Regions from separate parts of the Streptomyces sp. NPDC051976 genome, predicted to be linked through region 2. Evidence: riboswitches for the same ligand, from Rfam matches in the RefSeq annotation. Region 2 holds a riboswitch; each other region holds the start of a gene.
What was found. Region 2 has a riboswitch for thiamine pyrophosphate ahead of AB0M29_RS30615 (thiamine ABC transporter substrate-binding protein). Riboswitches for the same ligand answer to the same signal wherever they lie in the genome.

Region 1: it holds a riboswitch for thiamine pyrophosphate, as region 2 does, so the genes downstream of both, thiO (glycine oxidase ThiO) here and AB0M29_RS30615 (thiamine ABC transporter substrate-binding protein) in region 2, are expected to answer to the same signal.
Region 3: it holds a riboswitch for thiamine pyrophosphate, as region 2 does, so the genes downstream of both, thiC (phosphomethylpyrimidine synthase ThiC) here and AB0M29_RS30615 (thiamine ABC transporter substrate-binding protein) in region 2, are expected to answer to the same signal.

What each region holds. Positions count from the first base shown of each region.
Region 1 covers NZ_JBFAXL010000045.1:55,410-62,751, forward strand. Annotated here, with positions in the region: gene AB0M29_RS33135 (deoxyribonuclease IV) at 1-554, opposite strand, end outside; gene pknB (Stk1 family PASTA domain-containing Ser/Thr kinase) at 559-2,529, opposite strand; gene AB0M29_RS33145 (thiazole synthase) at 2,647-3,468, opposite strand; gene thiS (sulfur carrier protein ThiS) at 3,472-3,678, opposite strand; gene thiO (glycine oxidase ThiO) at 3,675-4,850, opposite strand; TPP riboswitch at 4,847-4,960, opposite strand; gene AB0M29_RS33160 (FAD-dependent oxidoreductase) at 5,119-6,291, shown strand; gene AB0M29_RS33165 (Rv2175c family DNA-binding protein) at 6,397-6,771, shown strand; gene thiE (thiamine phosphate synthase) at 6,903-7,342, shown strand, end outside.
Region 2 covers NZ_JBFAXL010000039.1:5,589-12,930, reverse strand. Annotated here, with positions in the region: gene pyrH (UMP kinase) at 1-505, shown strand, start outside; gene frr (ribosome recycling factor) at 644-1,201, shown strand; gene AB0M29_RS30625 (phosphatidate cytidylyltransferase) at 1,288-2,271, shown strand; gene rlmN (23S rRNA (adenine(2503)-C(2))-methyltransferase RlmN) at 2,310-3,416, shown strand; TPP riboswitch at 3,471-3,583, shown strand; gene AB0M29_RS30615 (thiamine ABC transporter substrate-binding protein) at 3,576-4,679, shown strand; gene AB0M29_RS30610 (iron ABC transporter permease) at 4,805-6,418, shown strand; gene AB0M29_RS30605 (ABC transporter ATP-binding protein) at 6,419-7,342, shown strand, end outside.
Region 3 covers NZ_JBFAXL010000002.1:126,264-133,605, reverse strand. Annotated here, with positions in the region: gene AB0M29_RS02935 (cupin domain-containing protein) at 53-370, shown strand; gene AB0M29_RS02930 (DUF5326 family protein) at 486-692, shown strand; gene AB0M29_RS02925 (YibE/F family protein) at 738-2,027, opposite strand; TPP riboswitch at 2,185-2,309, shown strand; gene thiC (phosphomethylpyrimidine synthase ThiC) at 2,302-4,086, shown strand; gene AB0M29_RS02915 (MerR family transcriptional regulator) at 4,141-4,971, opposite strand; gene AB0M29_RS02910 (nuclear transport factor 2 family protein) at 5,126-5,530, shown strand; gene AB0M29_RS02905 (helix-turn-helix transcriptional regulator) at 5,620-6,621, shown strand; gene AB0M29_RS02900 (helix-turn-helix domain-containing protein) at 7,055-7,342, shown strand, end outside.

The DNA of each region.
Region 1 (7,342 bases), on a different contig from region 2:
ATGTACGGGCCCAGGTCCTCGGCCAGCGAGCACAGCGAGAAGCCCTGGCCCGCCGTCGGCTCCAGCAGCAGCCACGGGTCGTCGTCGTGCGTCAGCTCGTCCAGCAGCGGCCGCATCCGCTCCCGTACCTGCGCCAGCGCCTCCGAGCGCGGCCGCCCACCGGTCGCCGAGCCGGTGTGCACCACCACGCCCAGCGCGCCGATCGCCCGCGCCCGGCGCAGCGAGTGCCGCAGCGAGTCCACCGAGCGGTCCACGGTGGCCTCGGTGTGCGAGCCGAAGTTGATCAGATACGGCGCGTGGACGTAGCTCGGGATGGCCAGTTCCGCGCAGCGTGCCCGGAACTCCTCGTCCTGTGCCGGGTTTCCCGGCGGCGTCGCCCAGCCGCGCGGATTGGCGGCGAAGACCTGGACGGTCTCGGCGCCGATCCGCGCCGCGTAGCCGAGGCCGGTGGCGGCCAGACCACCGGCCACCGGCACATGGCTGCCGACGGGGTTGCGCGGGCCTGACAGGTGCGGGCCGGACGGGTGCGGGCCCGTGTGGTGCGGGTCGGGCATCCGGTCAGCGCACCCAGAGCGTGATCGTGGCGCCCTTCGGCGCCTGGCCGCCGCCGTCCGGCGACTGGCTGAAGACGGTGTCGCCGAAGAACAGGTTGATCACCCGTACCTCGAACCCGGCCGCCTGCAGGATCTGCTTGGCGTCGCCCGAGCTCTTGCCCTTCACGTCGGGCACGTCGAAGACCTGCTGCCCCTTGGAGACGGTGATCGTCACGGTGTCGCCGGTCCCGGCCTGGGTGCCCTTGTCGGGGGACTCCAGCGCGACGGTGTCCTTGTCCGCCTCGTCGGAGAAGACCTTGTCCGGCGCCAGCACCACCACCAGACCCGCGTCCTGCAGTGCCTGCTGGGCGTCGGTGACCGAGTCGCCGATCACGTCCGGCACCTCGACCGGCGCGCCGCGCGAGACGGTGAGCGCGACCGCGCTGTCCGGCGCGCGCTCGGTGCCGCCCGCCGGGTCGGTCGAGATCACCTGGCCCTTGGGCACCTCGCTGGAGAACGCCTGCTGGACGTTGCCCGGCACCAGACCGGCGTCCTTCAGCTCCTGCTGGGCCAGGGACAGCGCCCTGCCGTGCACGTCCGGCACCCGTACCCGCTGCGGGCCGCGGGAGACGGTCAGGGTGACCGTGCCGTTGCTGCGGACCCGCTCACCGGGGGCGGGGTCGGTGGAGATCACCTGGCCGCGCGGCACGGTGAGCGAGAAGTCCTTGGCCACCTTGGTACGCAGTCCCGCCGAGTCGAGCTTCTTCTGCGCGTCGGCCTGCGGCAGCGCCAGGACGCCGGGCACCTTGGTGAACTGCCCGTCGCTGACGTACCAGACGCCCGCGCCGATGCCGGCGAGCGCGAGCAGCACCAGCAGCACGGCCAGCGGCCCGCGGCGGCTCGGGCCGCCCGCCTCCCGGCGACGGCGGCTGCCGCGTCCCGGCGGCGACGGCGGCGGCTCGTCCGGCAGCGGCGGCGGCAGCATCAGCCTGCTCGTCCGGTTCAGCGGGTCACCCGCGGGCACCGGCTCCGCGATCGCCGTCACCGGGCGCCGTACGACACTGGTCGGGTCCTCGGAACCGGCGCCGGTCAGCGCGCCGATGGTGTCCGCGGGCTCGGCCGGCGACGGCTCGCTGTCGAGCTGCTCCACGGTCAGCCCGGCGCGCGCGTCCCGCACCTCGGCCAGCAGTTGGACGGCGTCGTCCGGCCTGCCCCGCGGGTCGCGGGCGGTGGCCCGGGCGACCACCGCGTCGAGACCCGGCGCGATCCCCGCGACGGCGGCCGACGGCGGGGGCACGTCCTCGTGGATGTGCTGGAACATCACCTGTACGGGAGTGGCGCCGTCGTACGGCTTGCGGCCGGTCAGCATCTCGTAGAAGACCATGCCGCAGGCGTAGACGTCGGTGCGCTGGTCGACCGTGCCGTGCCCGATCTGCTCGGGCGCCAGGTACGACACGGTGCCCAGCAGCGAGCCCGTCTCGGCGCTGGTCTGCGTGTCCACCGCCCGGACCAGGCCGAAGTCGGCGACCTTCACCCGGCCGTCGTCGCCGATGAGGACGTTCTCCGGCTTCATGTCGCGGTGGATCAGCCCGGCGCGGTGCGCGGCGCCGAGCGCCGCCAGCACCGGCTCCAGGATGTCCAGGGCGGCCCTGGGCTGCAGCGCGCCCCGCTCGCGCAGGACGTCGCGCAGGGTGCAGCCCGCCACATACTCCATGGCGAGGTACACATAGGTGCCGTCGGTGCCCTGGTCGAACATCGCGACGACGTTCGGGTGCGCCAGCTTGGCCACGGACTTCGCCTCGCGGATGAAGCGCTCCACGAAAGCGGTGTCCGAGGCGAGGGCCGGGTGCATCACCTTGAGGGCGAGCACCCGGTCCAGCCGGGTGTCCACGGCCCGGTAGACCGTGGCCATCCCCCCGACGGCGATGCGCGCCTCGACCCGGTATCGGTTGTCGAGCGTCTGCCCGACGAGCGGGTCCTGCACGGTCGTGTCCACGGTCGCCGATTCTACGAGGCACCCATGACCCGTCCGGCGGTACGCGCCCGGACTGTGGCGCGGCTGTGGCCTAACGGAACCAAACCGTAACCGAGCGGGCCGTATCGGCACGGCGGATCACCGGAAAGCGGGCCTTTCCGGGTCCAGGTACGCGGCTCCTTCGGAAGGGGAGGACGCCAGGGCGTGGTGGCGGCGCGGGATGCGCCCCGCGCGGTGGGCCAGCCGCCCGGCGGTGACCGCGTGCCGCATCGCCTCCGCCATCACCACCGGGTGCTGGGCGCGGGTCACCGCGGAGGCCAGCATCACCGCGGCGCAGCCGAGTTCCATCGCCAGGGCCGCGTCGGAGGCGGTGCCCGCGCCCGCGTCGAGGATGACCGGCACCCCCGCCCGCTCGGTGATGAGCTGGAAGTTGTGCGGGTTGCGGATGCCGAGACCCGAGCCGATCGGCGAGCCCAGCGGCATGATCGCCGCGCAGCCGACGTCCTCCAGCTTCCGTGCCAGCACCGGGTCGTCGCTGGTGTACGGCAGTACGGTGAAGCCGTCGTCGACCAGCGTCTCCGCCGCGTCGAGGAGTTCGACCGGGTCGGGCAGCAACGTCCGCTCGTCGGCGATGACTTCGAGCTTGACCCAGTCGGTGCCCAGCGCCTCCCTGGCCAGCCGCGCGGTCAGCACCGCCTCGCCCGCGGTGAAGCAGCCCGCCGTGTTCGGCAGCACCCGGATGCCGTGCGCGGCCAGCACGGAGAGCACCGAGCCCTTGGTCGTCGGATCCAGCCGCCGCATCGCGACCGTCGTCAGCTCGGTGCCCGACGCGAGCAGCGCCTGCTCCAGCACGTCGAGGCTGGGCGCGCCGCCGGTCCCCATGATGAGCCGCGACGAGAAGACGGCGCCGCCGATGACCAGAGGGTCGTCAAGTGCGGTCGTGCTCGTACTCGTGGTCATCGCTCAACCTCCCTGGACGGCCGTCAGGATCTCCACCCGGTCGCCGTCGGCGACCGGGGTGGCGCTCCAGCGGGTGCGGGGGACGACGGTCTCGTTGAGGGCGGCGGCGACGCCCGAGGGGGCGGTGGTGAGGGCGGCCACCACCGCGTCGAGGGCGACCGGGCCGGGCAGTGCGTGCTGTTCGCCGTTGACGAGGACGGTGATCGTCATGCCGTCTGCTCCTGCCGTGCGGGGACGTGGGCGAAGCGCTCGGCGGTGAAGGGCAGGGCGTAGCCGGGCAGTTCGCCGGTGCTGAGGAGTTCGCCCATGATGTCGCCGGTCACCGGGGTGAGCAGCACGCCGTTGCGGTGGTGGCCGGTGGCCAGCAGCAGGCCGTCGAGCGCGGTGCGGCCCAGCAGCGGGGCGTTGTCGGGGGAGGCGGGGCGCAGGCCCGCGAGGGTCTCGGTGAGCGGGAGTTCGGTGATGCCCGGCACCAGCTCGTGGGCGTCCCGCAGCAGTTCGTAGACGCCGCCCGCGGTGACCGTGGTGTCCCAGCCGAACTCCTCGCTGGTCGCGCCGAGCACCAGCTCGCCGTTCTCCCGCGGCACCAGGTAGACATGGCTGCCGCGGACCACCGCCCGGACCGTACGGGACAGGAACGGCGCATGGCCGGGCGGGATCCGCAGCCGCAGGATCTGGCCCTTCACCGGCCGGATCGGCGGCAGCACCTCCTCCGGCACCCCGGGGGTGCGCCCGCTGAGGCTGCCCGCGGCCAGCACCGTGCGGTCCGCGTGGACCGCGGTGCCGTCGTCGAGCAGCGCGCCGGCCGCCCGGCCGCCCGCCGTCTCGATCCGGGCCGCCGCGGAGCGCAGCAGGGTCACCCCGGCCAGTTCCGCGGCCCGCAGCAGCGCGGTGGCGAGCCGCCGCGGATCCACCTGGTGGTCGCCGTCCACCCGCAGCCCGCCGCGTACCCCCGGTGCCAGCAGCGGCTCCAGGCGGCGGCAGTCCCGGCCGCTGAGCCACTCCGAGCTGAGGCCGAGCGAGATCTGGAAGGCGTGCAGGTCACGCAGGTGGGCCCGGTCGTCGGCGTCCAGTGCCACGGCGAGCGTGCCGCACGCCCGGTAGCCCAGGTCCAGTCCGGTGGCGTCGGTCAGCTCGGCCGCGAAGTCCGGATAGCGCCGGGCCGAGGCGAGATTGAGGTCCAGCAGCGTTTGCTCGCCGTACTGCAGCTCCGTGACGGCGGCCAGCATGCCCGCCGCCACCCGCGCCGCCCCGCCGCCGGGCTCGGGATCCGCGACGGCGGTGCGCAGGCCCCGCTGGGCCGCCCGCCACGCGGTCACCAGACCGATGATCCCGCCGCCCACCACGAGCACGTCGAAGCCGCTGCTCCGAGATGTATGCATGGATGTACCGCTCCTCCCTTCGCCGGCATGACCCGGATCAGGTTCGTACGGTCGGCGGCCGGTCAGCCGCCCTCTCAGCCCGGTGCGTCCGGGCTCCCGCGAGTTCTCTGGCCCGGCCACCCTATCCCCGTTGCGCGGGCGCGGTTAAGGGCGAGTGCGGGGGGCGGCGGTTCTCGGCCGCTTCTCGCCCGTCTGACGCCATGTCACCTGACAGGCGCGTTAACGTGATCCGGTGAGCGAGCTGAGCGCGGTGATCGTCGGGGCCGGGATGGCCGGGGTGCAGACGGCGGTGTCCCTGCGGGAGCAGGGCTGGCGCGGGGAGATCACGCTGCTCGGGGACGAGCCGCACCCGCCGTACGACCGCCCGCCGCTGTCCAAGGAAGTGCTGCTGGGCACGGTCGGCGGCGAACCGCTCGACGTCCGCTTCGATGTCGACTTCGACGCCCTCGACGTCGACCTGCGGCTCGGGGTGCGCGCCCAGGCGCTGCGCACCGACGCCCGTGAGCTGGTCACCGACGTGGGCGCGCTGCGGTACGACCGGCTGGTGCTGGCCACCGGCGCCTACCCGGTCGCGCTGCCGGGCACCGCCGGACTGACCGGCGTCCATCTGCTGCGCACCCTCGACGACGCCGCCGCGCTGCGGCCGGTGCTCGACGCCCGGCGGGACGTGGTGGTGGTCGGCGCGGGCTGGATCGGCGCCGAGTTCGCCACCGCCGCCCGGAAGGCCGGCTGCGCCGTCACCGTCGTGGAGGCCGCGGACCGGCCGCTCGCCGCGGCGCTGCCCGCGGAGATCACCGCGCACATGCGGAGCTGGTACGCCGAGGCCGGGGTGGAGCTGCGCACCGGTACACCGGTGGCCGCGGTGGAAGCGGGCGCGGTGCTGCTGGCCGACGGCTCCCGGCTGCCCGCCGCCGCCGTCGTGGTCGGTATCGGCGCCCGGCCCGCCACCGGCTGGCTGGGCGGCTCCGGGGTCGAGCTGGGGCCGGACGGCGCCGTCCTGGCCGATCAAGGGTTGCACGCCACCGCCCCCGGCGTCTTCGCCGTCGGCGACTGCGCGTCCTTCCCCTCCGCCCGCTACGGCGAGCGGCTGCTGGTGCACCACTGGGACAACGCGGTGCAGGGCCCGCGGACCGCGGCCGCCAACATGCTGGGCGGGGACGAGCGGTACGACCCGGTGCCGTACTTCTGGTCGGAGCAGTTCGGCCGCTTCGTGCAGTACGCCGGGCACCACACGACCGCCGACACCATGCTGCTGCGCGGCGACCCGGCCACCGCGGCCTGGACGGTGTGCTGGCTGCGTGACGGCGTGCTGGTCGCCGTCCTGGTCGTCGACCGCCCGCGTGACCTGGCGCAGGGCCGCAAGCTGATCACCCGCTCGGCCGTGGTGGACCCGGAAATGGCCGCGGACCCCGCCGTACAGCTCAAGTTCGCCGTGCGCTGACCCCTGTGCGGCCCGGTGCTGCCGCCGCCCGCGGCCCCGGCGCGCCGGAGCACGGACGGCGGCGGCACCGCAGCGGTTGTCGGTGGCGGGTGGCACCCTTGTCCTGTGACTGTTTTCTCGTCGGTTGACGCACGTATTGACGCCCTTGTCCCTTCGTGGCTGACGCTCCCGGAGGTCGCCGAGCGGCTCGGGCTCGACATCACCCGGATCCGCCCCCTCATCAAGGAAGGCCAGCTCCTCGCGGTCCGCCGCGGGGAGAACAAGGTCCTGATGGTCCCCGCCGACTTCGTCGGCGACGGGGCGATCACCAAGGGCCTGTCCGGCACCCTGACCGTCCTCAAGGACGACGGGTTCTCGGACGAGGAGGCCCTGGAGTGGCTCTTCACCCCGGACGAGAGCCTCCCGGGCACGCCCGCCCAGGCGCTGCGCGAGAACCGCGGGACCGAGGTGAAGCGCCGCGCGCAGGCCCTCGCCGTGTGACGACCTCGCCCGCGACAGGGAGCGGGCGCGGTCGTCACCCGCGCCGAGCCGTACCGGTCCGGACCGGGGTAGGGTCCGGACCGGCCGCACCGCACGGCGGCCGTGTGGCCTGACAAGGGGGAGCAGACCGTATGACCACCGCCCGCGAGCAGTTCGCCGACGCCCGGCTGTATCTGTGCACCGACGCCCGCACCGAGCGCGGCGACCTCGCCGAGTTCGCCGACGCGGCGCTCTCCGGCGGGGTGGACGTGATCCAGCTGCGACACAAGGGCATCGAGGCCGCGGCGGAGCTCGCCGCGCTCTCGGTGCTGGCCGACGCCTGCCGCAGGCACGGGCGGCTGCTCGCGGTCAACGACCGGGCCGACGTGGCGCACGCGGCCGGCGCGGACATCCTCCACCTGGGGCAGGGCGACCTGCCGGTGCCCGCCGCCCGCGCCATCCTCGGCGACGACGTGGTCATCGGCCGGTCCTGCCATGCCGAGCCGGAGGCGGCCGCCGCCTCCACCGAGCCCGGCGCGGACTACTTCTGCACCGGCCCGGTGTGGCCCACCCCGACCAAGCCGGGCCGCCC
Region 2 (7,342 bases):
CATGCTCGGCACCGTGATGAACTGCCTCGCCCTCCAGGACTTCCTGGAGAAGGAGGGCATCGAGACCCGGGTGCAGACCGCCATCACGATGGGCCAGGTCGCCGAGCCGTACATCCCGCTGCGGGCCGTACGGCACCTGGAGAAGGGCCGCGTCGTGATCTTCGGCGCCGGTATGGGCATGCCCTACTTCTCCACCGACACCACCGCCGCCCAGCGGGCCCTGGAGATCGACGCCACGGCCATGCTGATGGGCAAGAACGGGGTCGACGGGGTCTACGACTCCGACCCCAAGCTCAACCCGGACGCGGTGAAGTTCGACGCACTGGAGTACGGCGAGGTGATCGCCCGCGACCTGCGGGTGGCCGACCTCACCGCGATCACCCTGTGCCAGGACAACAAACTCCCCATCCTCGTCTTCGAGCTGCTTGCCGAAGGGAACATCGCGCGGGCCGTGAAGGGTGAGAAGATCGGCACGCTGGTCAACGACCGGGGCACCCGGGCCTAGCGGCCGGGCGGTCACGCCGCCGACCGGCTCGGCCGGTTCGGGGATGGACAACTCGCTGCCGGTCGGACACCGTGCAGGAAAGACGCGCGCAGGGGCCGCGACCCGGTAGCCCCGCCTTCCGAATACCAGGAGCACATGGTGATTGAAGAGACTCTCCTTGAGGCCGAGGAGAAGATGGAGAAGGCAGTCATCGTCGCGAAGGACGACTTCGCGGCGATCCGCACCGGCCGTGCGCACCCGGCGATGTTCAACAAGATCGTGGCGGAGTACTACGGGGCGATCACCCCGATCAACCAGCTCGCCTCGTTCGCCGTGCCCGAGCCGCGGATGGCGGTGATCACCCCCTTCGACAGCAGCAGCCTGCGCAACATCGAGGAGGCGATCCGCAACTCCGACCTCGGCGTCAACCCGAGCAACGACGGCCGTATCATCCGGGTGGTCTTCCCGCAGCTCACCGAGGAGCGCCGCCGGGAGTACATCAAGGTCGCCAAGACCAAGGGTGAGGACGCCAAGATCTCGATCCGCAGCGTCCGCCGCAAGGCCAAGGAGACGCTGGACAAGCTCGTCAAGGACGGCGAGACCGGCGAGGACGAGGTGCGCCGCGCGGAGAAGGAGCTGGACGACACCACCTCCAAGTACGTCGCCCAGGTCGACGAGCTGCTCAAGCACAAGGAAGCCGAGCTGCTGGAGGTCTGACCGCCGCCGCACGACCGCTCAGCACAGTTCCGTCCCCTGTTCCACTCCCCGGCCGACACACCGACGACGACGCGAGGCGAAGCTCAGTGAACGACTCTTCCTGGGGCGCTTCGCCACGCGCCGGTCACTGGGGAGCGCCCGAGAACACGGTGACGGAACCGGCGGGTTCCGCGCGCGATGACCTGGACGGCGGGAAGACTTCTCCTATGCCCTCTGCCCCGGAGCCGCCGCAATCGCCTCCGCCGCCCGCGAAGAAGTCCGCCGGACGGAACCTGCGCGCGGCGATAGGGGTGGGCGTCGGCCTCGGGGTCGTGATCACCGCCTCGCTCTTCATCGTCAAGGCGGTCTTCGTCGGTGTCGTGGTGGCCGCGGCCGGCGTCGGCCTGTGGGAGCTGACCTCCCGGCTCGCCGAGCGCAAGGGCATCCGCGCGCCGCTGATCCCGCTGCTGGTCGGCGGTACGGCGATGCTGATCGCCGGATATCTGCGCGGCGCGGACGGCGCGTGGGTGGCGATGGCGCTCACCGCGCTCGCCGTCCTGGTCTGGCGGATGACGGAGCCACCGGAGAACTACCTGCGGGACGTCACCGCGGGTGTCTTCGCCGCGTTCTACGTGCCCTTCCTGGCCACCTTCGTGGTGATGATGCTCGCCGCGGACGACGGCCCCCGGCGGGTGCTGGTCTTCCTGCTGCTCACCGTGATCAGCGACACCGGCGCCTACGCGGTCGGCTGGCGCTTCGGCCGCCACAAGCTGGCGCCCAGGATCAGCCCCGGCAAGACCCGCGAGGGCCTGCTCGGCGCGATCTCCTTCGCCATGATCGCGGGCGCCCTGCTCATGCAGTACGTCATCGACGACGGCCGCTGGTGGCAGGGCCTGATCCTCGGCCTGGCCGCCGCGACCAGCGCCACCCTCGGCGACCTCGGCGAGTCCATGATCAAGCGCGACCTCGGCATCAAGGACATGGGCACCCTCCTCCCCGGCCACGGCGGCATCATGGACCGCTTGGACTCCCTGCTCCCGACGGCCCCGGTGGTCTGGCTGCTGCTGGTGATCTTCGTGGGGAACGGCTAGCCCGAGCCGCTCCGGCGATCTGCGACACTTGTCAGATCATGCCTGTGCCTGGAGAACTCACTTTTGCCGCGCCGCGGGGGGCCAAGAAGCCGCCGCGGCACCTCGCCGACCTCACTCCCGCGGAGCGCCGGGAGGCGGTGGCCGAGCTGGGGGAGAAGCCGTTCCGGGCGAAGCAGCTCTCGCAGCACTACTTCGCGCGGTACGCGGACGATCCGGCGGCGTGGACGGACATCCCGGCCGCGGCGCGGGGGAAGCTGGCCGGGGACCTTCTGCCCGAGCTGATGTCGGTGGTGCGGCACGCGTCGTGCGACGACGGCGACACCCGCAAGACGCTGTGGAAGCTGTTCGACGGCACGCTCGTCGAGTCGGTGCTGATGCGCTACCCCGACCGGGTCACCATGTGCATCTCCTCGCAGGCCGGATGCGGAATGAACTGCCCGTTCTGCGCCACCGGGCAGGCGGGCCTGGACCGCAATCTGTCCACCGCCGAGATCGTGCACCAGATCGTGGCCGGAATGCGCAGCCTGCGCGACGGCGAGGTCCCCGGGGGCCCGGCGCGGCTGTCGAACATCGTCTTCATGGGCATGGGCGAGCCGCTGGCCAACTACAAGCGGGTGATCGGCGCCATCCGCCGGCTGACCGACCCCGAGCCCGACGGCCTGGGGCTGTCGCAGCGCGGCATCACCGTCTCCACGGTCGGCCTGGTTCCGGCGATGTACCGCTTCGCCGACGAGGGCCTGAAGTGCCGCCTCGCGGTCTCGCTGCACGCGCCCGACGACGAGCTGCGCGACACCCTGGTGCCGGTGAACACCCGCTGGAAGGTCCGCGAGGTCCTCGACGCGGCCTGGCACTACGCGGACGTCTCCGGCCGCCGTATCTCCATCGAGTACGCGCTCATCCGGGACATCAACGACCAGGCGTGGCGTGCGGACCGGCTCGGCCGGATGCTCAAGAACCACCTGGTGCACGTCAACCTGATCCCGCTCAACCCGACGCCCGGCTCCAAGTGGACGGCGTCCCGCCCCGAGGACGAGCGGGCCTTCGTGGCGGCGCTGGCGTCGCACGGCGTGCCGGTGACCGTACGGGACACCCGCGGCCAGGAGATCGACGGCGCCTGTGGTCAGCTCGCGGCGGCGGAGCGCTGACCTGCTGCTAAGGTGCTCGGGTTGTCGCACGGACTCGTGCGTTCGTACAAATGAACATTCCGACAGGGGAGCGCCTGCGACGGCGCTGAGAGTGCGGCTTCCACACGCCGCAGACCCTCGGACCTGATCCGGGTCATACCGGCGTAGGGAGTCAGCCAGATGAAGTCCATCCGTCGGCGTGCCATAGGCGCGCTCGTCCTCGCCGCCGCGGGAGCCACGACGCTCGCCGCCTGCGGCGGCGGTTCCGGTTCCGGCGATTCGTCCGCCACCGGATCCGGCAAGTCCAAGACCGTCACCCTGGTCAGCCACGACTCCTTCGCCGCCTCGGCGCCGGTGCTCAAGGAGTTCACCAAGGAGACCGGCTACACCGTCAAGGTGCTGCGCGGCGGTGACGCGGGCGCGGCCGTCAACCAGGCGATCCTCACCAAGGACCACCCCCAGGGCGACGTCTTCTTCGGCGTCGACAACACCCTGCTCTCGCGGGCGCTCGACAACGGCCTGTTCACCTCGTACACGGCCAAGGACCTGGGCACGGTCCCCGCCGCGCTCCAGCTCGACGCGGCCCAGCACCGGGTGACGCCGATCGACTCCGGCGACGTCTGCGTCAACTACGACCGGGCGTACTTCACCGCGCACAAGCTGACGCCCCCGGCCACCTTCGCCGACCTGGTGAAGCCCGAGTACAAGAACCTGCTGGTCACCGAGAACGCGGCGACGTCCTCCCCGGGCCTGGCCTTCCTGCTGGGCAGCGCGGCCGCCACCGGTGACGCGAACTGGCAGGCGTACTGGAAGCAGCTCAAGAACAACGGCGTCGAGGTCGTCGACGGCTGGGAGCAGGCGTACAACGACCGCTTCTCCGGCTCCGCGGCGGGCAAGAAGGCCAAGGGCGACCGGCCGCTGGTCGTCTCGTACGCCTCCAGCCCGCCCGCCGAGGTCGTCGGTGTGACCCCGCCGCCCGCCCAGTCGCCGGTCGGCGTCTCCACCGGCACCTGCTTCCGGCAGATCGAGTTCGCTGGGCTGCTGCACGGCGCGAAGAACACCGCGGGCGGCAAGGCGCTGATCGACTTCATGCTCAGCAAGACGTTCCAGCAGGACATGCCGCTGCAGATGTACGTCGACCCGGTGCGCACGGACGCCACCGAGCCGCCGGTGTTCGTGAAGTACGGCGCGAAGGTCGCCGACCCGGAGACGATGGCCCCCGACAAGATCGCCGCCAAGCGCGACGAGTGGGTCAAGGCATGGTCGTCGATCGTCCTGAAGTGAGCCCTGGCGGGCGGACCGCGGAGGCGGGCGCCGCGGCCGTCCGGCCTGCCGGGGGAGCCGCGGGCGCCGGTCCGGACGCCGCGCGTCGCCGCCGCCGGCGCGGCACCGCGGTACGGCTGGTGCTGATGGCGGTGCCCGCCGCCTTCTTCGCGGTCTTCTTCGCCTACCCGGTGGCGTCCATCGTCGGGCGCGGCCTGCGGCAGGACGGCCGCTGGCAGTTCGCCACCATAGGCGACGTATTGGGCGACCCGGACATCCGGCACGTGCTGTGGTTCACCTGCTGGCAGGCGGCGGCGTCCACCGCGCTGACCCTGGCGGTGGCGCTGCCCGGCGCCTATGTCTTCGCCCGGCTCGACTTCCCCGGCAAGCGGCTGCTGCGCGCGGTGGTCACGGTGCCGTTCGTGCTGCCCACGGTGGTGGTCGGCTCGGCGTTCCTGGCGCTGCTCGGCCGCGGCGGCTTCACCGACTCGCTGTGGGGCGTCCGGCTGGACACCACGGTCTGGGCGATCCTCATCGCCCATGTCTTCTTCAACTACGCGGTGGTCGTCCGCACCGTCGGCGGTCTGTGGGCGCAGCTCGACCCGCGCCAGGAGGAGGCCGCGGTGATGCTCGGCGCGAGCCGCCTCACCGCCTGGCGCAGGGTGACGCTGCCCGCGCTCGGGCCCTCGGTGGCCGCGGCCGCGCTGATGGTGTTCCTGTTCACCTTCACCTCCTTCGGCGTCATCCAGATCCTCGGCGGGCCCACGTACTCCACCCTGGAGGTGGAGATCTACCGCGAGACCGCGGAACTGCTCGACCTGCGGACCGCCGCCGTGCTCACCCTGGTGCAGTTCGTGGCGGTCGGCGCGATCCTCGCCGTCCACGCCTGGACGGTACGGCGCCGGGAGTCCGCGCTGCGGCTGGTGGACGCGGCGGGCACCTCGCACCGGCCGCGCGGCCGCGGCGAGTGGGCGATGCTCGGCGGGCTGCTCGCGGTGGTGGCGCTGCTGATCCTGCTGCCGCTGGGCGTCCTGGTCGCCCGCTCGCTGGACGGCCCCGGCGGCTACGGCCTCGCCTTCTACCGCGCGCTCGGCTCCGCGAACGGCGGCACCTTCGTTGTCGCCCCGTTCCAGGCCGTCTGGAACTCGCTGCGGTACGCGGCCGTCGCCACCGTCATGGCACTGGCCATCGGCGGTCTCGCGGCCGCCGCGCTGGTCCGCAGGGCGGGCCGCCTGGTGCGCGGCTTCGACGCGCTGCTGATGCTGCCGCTGGGCACCTCGGCGGTGACCATCGGCTTCGGCTTCCTCATCACCCTCGACAAGCCGCCGCTGGATCTGCGGGAGTCCTGGATCCTGGTGCCGCTCGCCCAGGCGCTGGTCGGCGTGCCCTTCGTCGTCCGCGTCATGCTGCCGGTGCTGCGGGCGGTGGACGACCGGCTGCGGGAGGCGGCGGCCGTGCTGGGCGCGTCCCCGCTACGGGTCTGGCGCGAGATCGAACTCCCGCTGGTCGGCCGGGCGCTGGCCATCGCCGCCGGGTTCGCCTTCGCGGTCTCGCTCGGCGAGTTCGGCGCGACCGTCTTCATCGCCCGCCCCGACAGCCCCACCCTGCCGGTCGCCGTCGCCCGGCTGCTGGACCGCGCCGGGCCCTACACCTACGGCCAGGCGATGGCGCTGAGCACCATCTTGATGCTGGTCTGCGCCGCCTCGCTGCTGATCCTGGAGAACCTGCGGACCTCCGCCGACCGTTCGGGAGAGTTCTAGATGACGCCGACGCGCAAGGCGGAGCAGCCGGACGAGGGCGCGCTGCTGCGGATCGAGGGCGCGACCGTACGGTTCGGCGCGCGGGCCGCGCTGGACGCCGTCGACCTGGAGGTCGGCGCGCACGAGACGGTGTCCGTGCTCGGGCCGAGCGGCAGCGGCAAGTCCACGCTGCTGCGGGTGGTCGCCGGGCTCCAGCCGCTGGACGCCGGGCGGGTGCTGCTCGACGGCGCCGACCAGGCGGCGGTGCCGGCGCACCGGCGCGGTGTCGGTCTGATGTTCCAGGACCACCAGCTCTTCCCGCAGCGCGACGTCGGGGGCAACGTCGCCTTCGGGCCGCGCATGCGGAAGGTGCCGCGGGAGGGGCGGGAGCGGCGGGTCGCCGAACTCCTCGACCTCGTCGGGCTGCCCGGCGCCCAGGGGCGCGCGGTCGCCACGCTGTCCGGCGGCGAGCAGCAGCGGGTCGCGCTGGCCCGGGCGCTCGCCCCCGAGCCGCGGCTGCTCATGCTCGACGAGCCGCTCGGCCAGCTCGACCGCTCGCTGCGGGAGCGGCTCGTGGTGGAACTGCGCCAGCTCTTCGGGCAGTTGGGCACCACCGTGCTGGCCGTCACCCACGACCAGGGCGAGGCGTTCGCGCTCTCGGACCGGGTCGTGGTCATGCGCGACGGGCGGATCGCGCAGTCGGGGACGCCGCTGGAGGTCTGGCAGCACCCCGCTTCCGCGTTCGTCGCCTCCTTCCTCGGCTTCGACAACATCGCCGACGCCACCGTCAGCGGCACCGTCGCCGCCACCCCCTGGGGCAAGGTGCCGGTCCCCCCGGGCTCGCCCCAGGGCGCCCGCCGCCTCCTCGTCCGTCCGGCGGGCGTCCGCCTGACCACTCCCGACGCCGGCCTCCCCTGCACCGTCCTCGCCCGCACCTTCCGCGGC
Region 3 (7,342 bases), on a different contig from region 2:
TGATCGTCGCAGAACTCATCCACCAGGCAAGAGACCGGACAAGGGAGAACTGATGAAGGTGTTCCGGCTGGACGACCTCGACGCGGAACGGGCCGCCAACGAGGGTGCCTATCTGCGTTTCCTGCGCGAAAGCACCATGTCGGCCGGCCTCTACGCGCTCAAGGCCGGGGAGACGGACCCGCAGCAGCCGCACGCCCAGGACGAGATCTACCTCGTGGTGAGTGGCCGCGCCTCGATCACCGTGGGGGAGGAGACGACCACGGTCGCCCGCGGCAGCGTCGTCTGGGTACCGGCCGGGACCCCGCACCGCTTCCACCACATCACCGAGGACCTCAGGGTCATGGTGGTCTTCTCACCCCCGGAACCCTAAGGGTGCGTTCAGGGTCGCATCCGGTGCCCGGGGCCTCCGCACGGCGCACCTGTGGCCCTACAGTCGAAGTATCGACGGAACGCCGTACACGGGAACGAAGGAGAGTTCGGACGCCATGGAGAATCTGCTGAAGGGCCTGCCCTGGTGGGTCAAGTGGATCGGTATCCCGGTCATCGCGCTGGTCGTCTTCAGCAGCCTGATCGGCATGATCGTGGGCCTGCTGTTCAAGGCGCTGGTGTTCGTCGCGCTGGTCGGCGGACTGATCTACGTCGTGAAGCGCGTCACATCCTCGTCCGACTCGGGTTCGCGGCGCGACTGGTGACGCGGGCGGGCCGCGCGCCCGCCGCCTCCCACGTCCGACCGCCGGCTACCTGCCGTGGCGGCGACGCCCCCGGGTGCCGCCGCCGGCCGCCGCCCCGACCGCGTTCCCGGGGTGGCGGTCGGCGCTCACCACGAGCGCCGCCAGCGCCGTCGTCAGCGGCACCGACGCCACCAGGCCGATGCTGCCGACCAGGGTCCGTACGATCTCCTCCGCCACCAGCTCGCTGCTCGCCACCCGCAGCACACCGCTGTGCGCGATCGAGAAGAGCAGCAGCAGCGGCAGCGCGGCGCCCGCGTACGCCATCACCAAGGTGTTGACCACCGACGCGATGTGGTCGCGGCCGATCCGCATGCCCGCTCCGTACAGCTTGCGCCAACTGGCGCCCGGGTCGGCGTCCTTGAGCTCCCACACCGCCGAGGTCTGGGTGACCGTCACGTCGTCGAGCACGCCGAGCGAGCCGATGATGACGCCCGCCAGCAGCACGCCCTTGATCTGGATGTCCGGGTAGAGGGTGTGGATCAGCCCGGTCTCGTCCGAGGTGTTGCCGGTCAGATGCGCCCAGGAGATGAAGACCGAGCCCAGCAGGCCGATCAGGAACAGCGAGCACAGGGTGCCGATCACGGCCACCGACGTACGGGCGTTGACCCCGTGGCACATGTAGAGCGCGATCAGCATGATCGCGCTGCCGCCGACCACCGCCACCAGCAGCGGATCGTCGCCGTGCAGGATCGCCGGGAGGATGAACAGCGTCAGGATCGCGAACGACACCGCCAGCGCGATCAGTGCCATCAGCCCGCGCATCCGCCCCACCACGATCACCGCGAGCGCGAAGATCCCGGCGAGCAGCGCCAGCGGGAACCCGCGGTCCACATCGGTCACCGAATACCGCAGGCCCTGGGGCGCGTCGGGCGCGTACGCCAGCACCACGCCCTCGCCGACGGTGTAGCGGCGGGTCTGGTCCGGCTGCACGATCTCGGTGAACGTCTTGCCCTTGTCGGGCCCCGACGCGATCTCGATGGTGGCCTTCTGGCAGTCGTCGCGGGTCCGGCCGCCGGCCGCCGAAGTGGACGGCGCCGCGCCCGCCGCCTTGCACGACACCTCCACGAGCCGGGTGACCTTGCCCTGCCGGGTCTGCTGGTCGAAGCCCACCCCGGACCGCGCGTGGCCGGGCGCACCGCCCGGCCACAGCAGCACGAGACCCGCAAGCACCGCGACCGCGAACGGCACCAGCACCGCGGCGATCACCTTGCGCAGATGCTTCGAGACCGGTGGCACCGGGCCGTGGGCATGGCTGTGCCCGTGGGTGTGCCCATGCGACTGTCCGTGCCCAGGCACGGGGGCGGGCGCGGGCCCGGTCGCCTGCGCGTGGGTCGGCGGCCGGTACGGCGCCTGGCCGGGGACGGGGTGCTGACCATGAGGTTCGGGTGCCACCGGCCGATCATCGCAAGGGCCACTGGTGTGTGTCGCGGGTCAACCGCTACCGTGGGGCCACCTTTGCAAACGCGGGAGCTCGGAGCACCGGGCTGAGAGGGCGCTGGATCGCTGACGCGACAGCTGCGCCGACCGCTGAACCTGTTACCGGGTAATGCCGGCGTAGGGAGTGGGTCTCATGACCATGCAGGATGCACGCACGCCTGGAATCGGCGACGGCGACAGTGACGCCGCCGCCGTCCGCGACATCGGCTGGCACAAGTCGTACGTCATCGGGTCACGGCCGGACCTGCGGGTCCCGGTCCGGCAGGTGCACCTCACCAACGGCCGCGACGTGACGCTGTACGACACCTCCGGCCCGTACACCGATCCGTCCGTGGACACCGACGTCCGGCGCGGGCTCGCCCCCGTCCGGGAGAACTGGATCATCGCCCGCGGCGACACCGAGGAGTACCCCGGCCGCCCGGTCCGCCCCGAGGACGACGGCCTCAAGCACACCTCGCCGCGCGGCGGGCTGCGCAACCTCGACGCCGTCTTCCCCGGCCGCCCCCGGCTCCCCCGCCGCGGCCGCCCCGGAGCGCCCGTCACCCAACTCGCGTACGCCCGGCGCGGCGAGATCACCCCGGAGATGGAGTACGTCGCGCTGCGCGAGAACGTCTCCCCCGAGGTCGTCCGCGACGAGATCGCCGCGGGGCGCGCGGTGCTGCCCGCCAACGTCAACCACCCGGAGATCGAGCCGATGATCATCGGCAAGCGATTCCTGGTGAAGGTCAACGCGAACATCGGCAACTCCGCGGTCACCTCCTCCATCGAGGAGGAGGTCGAGAAGATGACCTGGGCCACCCGCTGGGGCGCCGACACGGTCATGGACCTCTCCACCGGCCGCAACATCCACACCACCCGCGAGTGGGTGCTGCGCAACTCCCCCGTCCCGATCGGCACCGTCCCGCTCTACCAGGCCCTGGAGAAGGTCGACGGCCGCGCCGAGGAACTGACCTGGGACATCTACAAGGACACGATCATCGAGCAGGCCGAGCAGGGCGTCGACTACATGACGGTCCACGCCGGCGTGCTCCTGCGCTACGTGCCGCTCACCGCCCGCCGCAAGACCGGCATCGTCTCCCGCGGCGGCTCGATCATGGCCGCCTGGTGCCTGGCCCACCACCGCGAGAACTTCCTCTACGAGAACTTCGAGGAGCTCTGCTCCATCCTCGCCTCGTACGACGTCACGTACTCCCTGGGCGACGGCCTGCGCCCCGGCTCCATCGCGGACGCCAACGACGAGGCGCAGTTCGCCGAACTGCGCACCCTCGGCGAGCTGAACACCATCGCCAAGCGGCACCACGTCCAGACCATGATCGAGGGCCCGGGCCACGTCCCGATGCACAAGATCAAGGAGAACATCGACCTCCAGCAGGAGATCTGCGAAGAGGCCCCCTTCTACACGCTGGGCCCGCTCACCACCGACGTCGCCCCCGCCTACGACCACATCACCTCCGGCATCGGCGCCGCCATGATCGCCTGGTGGGGCACCGCGATGCTCTGCTACGTCACCCCCAAGGAACACCTCGGCCTCCCCGACCGCGACGACGTCAAGACCGGCGTGATCACCTACAAGATCGCCGCCCACGCCGCCGACCTCGCCAAGGGCCACCCCGGCGCCCAGGACTGGGACGACGCCCTCTCCGACGCCCGCTTCGAATTCCGCTGGGAAGACCAGTTCAACCTCGCCCTCGACCCCGACACCGCCCGCTCCTTCCACGACGAGACCCTCCCCGCCGAACCCGCCAAGACGGCCCACTTCTGCTCGATGTGCGGGCCGAAGTTCTGCTCGATGAAGATCTCCCACGACATCCGCCGCGACCACGGCGGCACCCAGGACGAGATCGAGTCCGGCATGGCCGAGAAGTCCCGCGAGTTCGCCGCCGCGGGCAACCGTGTGTACCTGCCGCTGGCGGACTGACCGGGCGACCGGGCGGCTTCCGCGTCATGGGAGCTGCCCGGGCCCGCGCGCTGTTCATGCCGCGGTGGTGGTGCGGAATATGGGCCAGCAGACCTCGGTGTGCCAGTGGGTGGGGTCGGGGGTGTGGTGGGGGCCGGTGAGGTAGTACTCGCGGAGGGGGCCGGTGACGGCGAGGGCGTGGCGGGCGACGTAGGTGGCGAGGGTGCCGTAGGCGCGGTCGATTTCGGTGGGGGGTCCGTGGTGGTGGATCACGGCGAGTTCGGCCGGGGGGACGTGGAAGGGCTCGACGCGGCCGAGGGGGCGGACGGGGCCGTCGGTGGGGACGAAGACGGTGGCCCGGCCGCGGTGGTGGGTGAACAGTTCGTCCGCGTACACGCCGCCCGCGTGGCCCGTCTCCCGTAGTCCCTGGCCGGCGAGGGTCGCGAAGAGCTCGCCGAGGGCGCCCTGGAACCAGGTCGCGGCGTCCTGGGCTTCGACCGTCGCCGTGATGGCCGCGGCCGGGACCGCGGCGACGCTGCGCAGTTCGATCGCGGGGGCGTCCCCGGGCGCGGGCGGCGTCAGCAGGTCCTGGAGTGCCGCGACCGCCCGCTGGGTGCGGCCGAGTTCGTGGTTCAGCCGGTCCAGGTGGGCGCTGATGTGCCGGTTGCGGGTGGCCACGTCGGAGGCGGCCAGGACGGTCCTGATCTCTTCCAGCGGCATCCCGAGGTCCCGGAAGCGGCGTACGACCTGGGCCGTGGGGATCTGCTCGGGCGAGTAGCGCCGGTACCCGGTGTGCGGGTCGACGTCGACCGGTTCCAGCAGCCGGATCTCGTGGTAGTGCCGCAGGGTCTTGACGGTCATGTGGGTGGCGCGGGAGAAGTCGCCGATCGACAGATAGCTCGTCACCCGTCGATTGTGCGGTCTCCCCCCACGGGAGAGTCCGGGGAGACCTGGTGCCTTGACCCTCCCGCGACGGCCGCCCCGAGCGTGGTGCCCGCGGCCGGATCCCGGCCGCCGATCGCACACCCACCAGCACACCCACCAAGGGAGTTGGCCCACCATGCAGCACATCACCACCGACGTCGACCGGACCGTACGCCGCTACGTGGCCGTCTGGAGCGAGCCGGACGCCGCCGCCCGCCGAAGCGCCGTCGCCGAGTTGTGGACGCCGGACGGCGTCGAGTTCGTCGAGGGCGCCCGCTTCCGCGGACACGACGGCCTCATGGACCGCGTCTCGGAGGCGTACACGCTGTTCGTCGCCTCCGGCGACTACCACGTCACCCACGACGGCCATGTCACCGTCCACGGCGACGACATGGTCGTGCTCACCCTCCAGCTGACATACGCCAAGGGCCCAAGGACCGGCGAAGTGGCCTGGGCCGCACGGGCCTTCCTCGTTCTGGACGGCGACGGCCGTATCGCGCGGGACTACCACCTGACCGTCCAGCCGCTGCCGCAGGCGTAGCGCCGGAACCGCCCCAATGGTCTGGGCCACTCGCCGTATGCTCAGGGGCTCGACGGGATGGGGTGGCCCAGGGGGAGGGGTGGGGGGAGATGGCGGCGCGGGGCGGGCGGGATGTGGAGGCTGCTCTCGCTGTGTACACCGTCGTCGCCGAAGGGGGCCGGCTCGGGGTGGCGGAAGTGGGGCTGGCGGCCGGGCTCGACGGGGGGCGGGGCGAGGCGGGGCTGCGGACGCTGCGGGAGTTGGGCTTGGTGCGGGTCGTGGGCGGGCGGGTGGAGGCCGTCGACCCGGACGCGGCGCTCGCCGCGGCGATGGACACGTATCTGTCGGACGCCGCCGCCCATCTGGAGAGCGCCCGGGAGTGGCGGGACACGACGCAGGCGCTGCTGACGGTGTTCCGGCCCGCGGCGGCGGGGCTGCGCGAGCACGTGGTGGTCGAGGAGTACGAGGACCCGGAGAGCCGGGCCGGGGCGCTGGCGGATCTGGAGGCCACTACGCGGGACACCTCCGACGCGCTGCACCCGGGGGCGATGCCGGAGGACATGGGCGTGCTGGTCCGGGCGCTGGAGATGGACGCGGTGCTGGTGCGGCGCGGTGTACGGCTCCGCGCGCTGTACCGGCAGGCGCTGCTCCAGGTGCCGCGGTACAACAAGTACCTGCACGACCTGTCGGACGCGGGCGTCGATGTGCGCGTCATCGACCACGGGGCCCACGACCTGCTGGTCTACGACCGGCACACCGTCGTACTGCCCGGTGTGCCCAGCCGGCGGGCGACGTCGATGACGCTGGTGCGCGGCGCGGTGCTGGTGCGGTCGTACGCGGCGCTGTTCGAGGACTACTGGCTGCGCGGGAAGCCGCTGGACGTCGCCGGTGCGGGCGTGCGGTCGGGGGAGCTCGAACTGAGCGACCAGGAGCGGGCGATCATCCGGCTGATGGCACTGGGGCTGAGCGACGACAGGATCGCCAGGACGCTGGGCATCGCCCGGCGTACGGTACAGCGGGTGATGAGCAAGCTCATGGAACGGCTGCAGGTGTCCACCCGCTTCGAGGTCGGCATCCGGCTGGCGCGGTCGATCGACATGACCGACCTCTAGGGCGGGTTCCGACCGCCGGACCGACCGCCGGACCGCCTGCCGGACGGGCGGCCCCACCGGCGGCGGACCGCAGGCCCGGTCCGGCCGCGGCGTGCCGCCGTCCCTTCGGCCCCATCCGTCCCGCGGGCGGCTGTCGCAGTTGAGACACGTCCCTAACTGGACACGGAGCCGTTGCCCGGCGGTCCGCCGTGTCCGCGGCCGAGCTGAACATCGGATGAATCCGCAGGTCAGCGCGGTGCGCGGCGAGTCGGACGAGCGTGCGAAGACCCGCCCCCAGAGGCAAGCGGAATCGCGTACGCGCAGGTCAGGGCGGTACTGCGGGTTGGTTGACAGTCCCGCGGCCCACGGCACACGATCGAAGGGTAAACGCCCCGTCGCCGTAGGTGAGTTGACGCGTCGGGACACCTTCGGGGGAGAAGCGAGGGGACCGCAGTTGGACGACGAGCCGCCACTGATCCAGGAGTTCCTTCGCCAGGCCCGCAAGGGGTACACCGGGCTGCCCGAGCCGATCACCGGGCATACCGGTCACCGGCCTTCCGGGCTGAGCCAGTTCGCGGTGGCCGAGCGGCTGGGCATCTCGACCCGGCTGTACCAGGACTGGGAGGCCGCCTGCCGGCCGATCCCCGTACAGCGGCTCGACGGACTCGCGGAGGCGCTCGGGCTGGACTCGCGGCGGCGTGACGAGCTGTGGTTCATCGTGACCGGCGGCTATCCGCCGCGC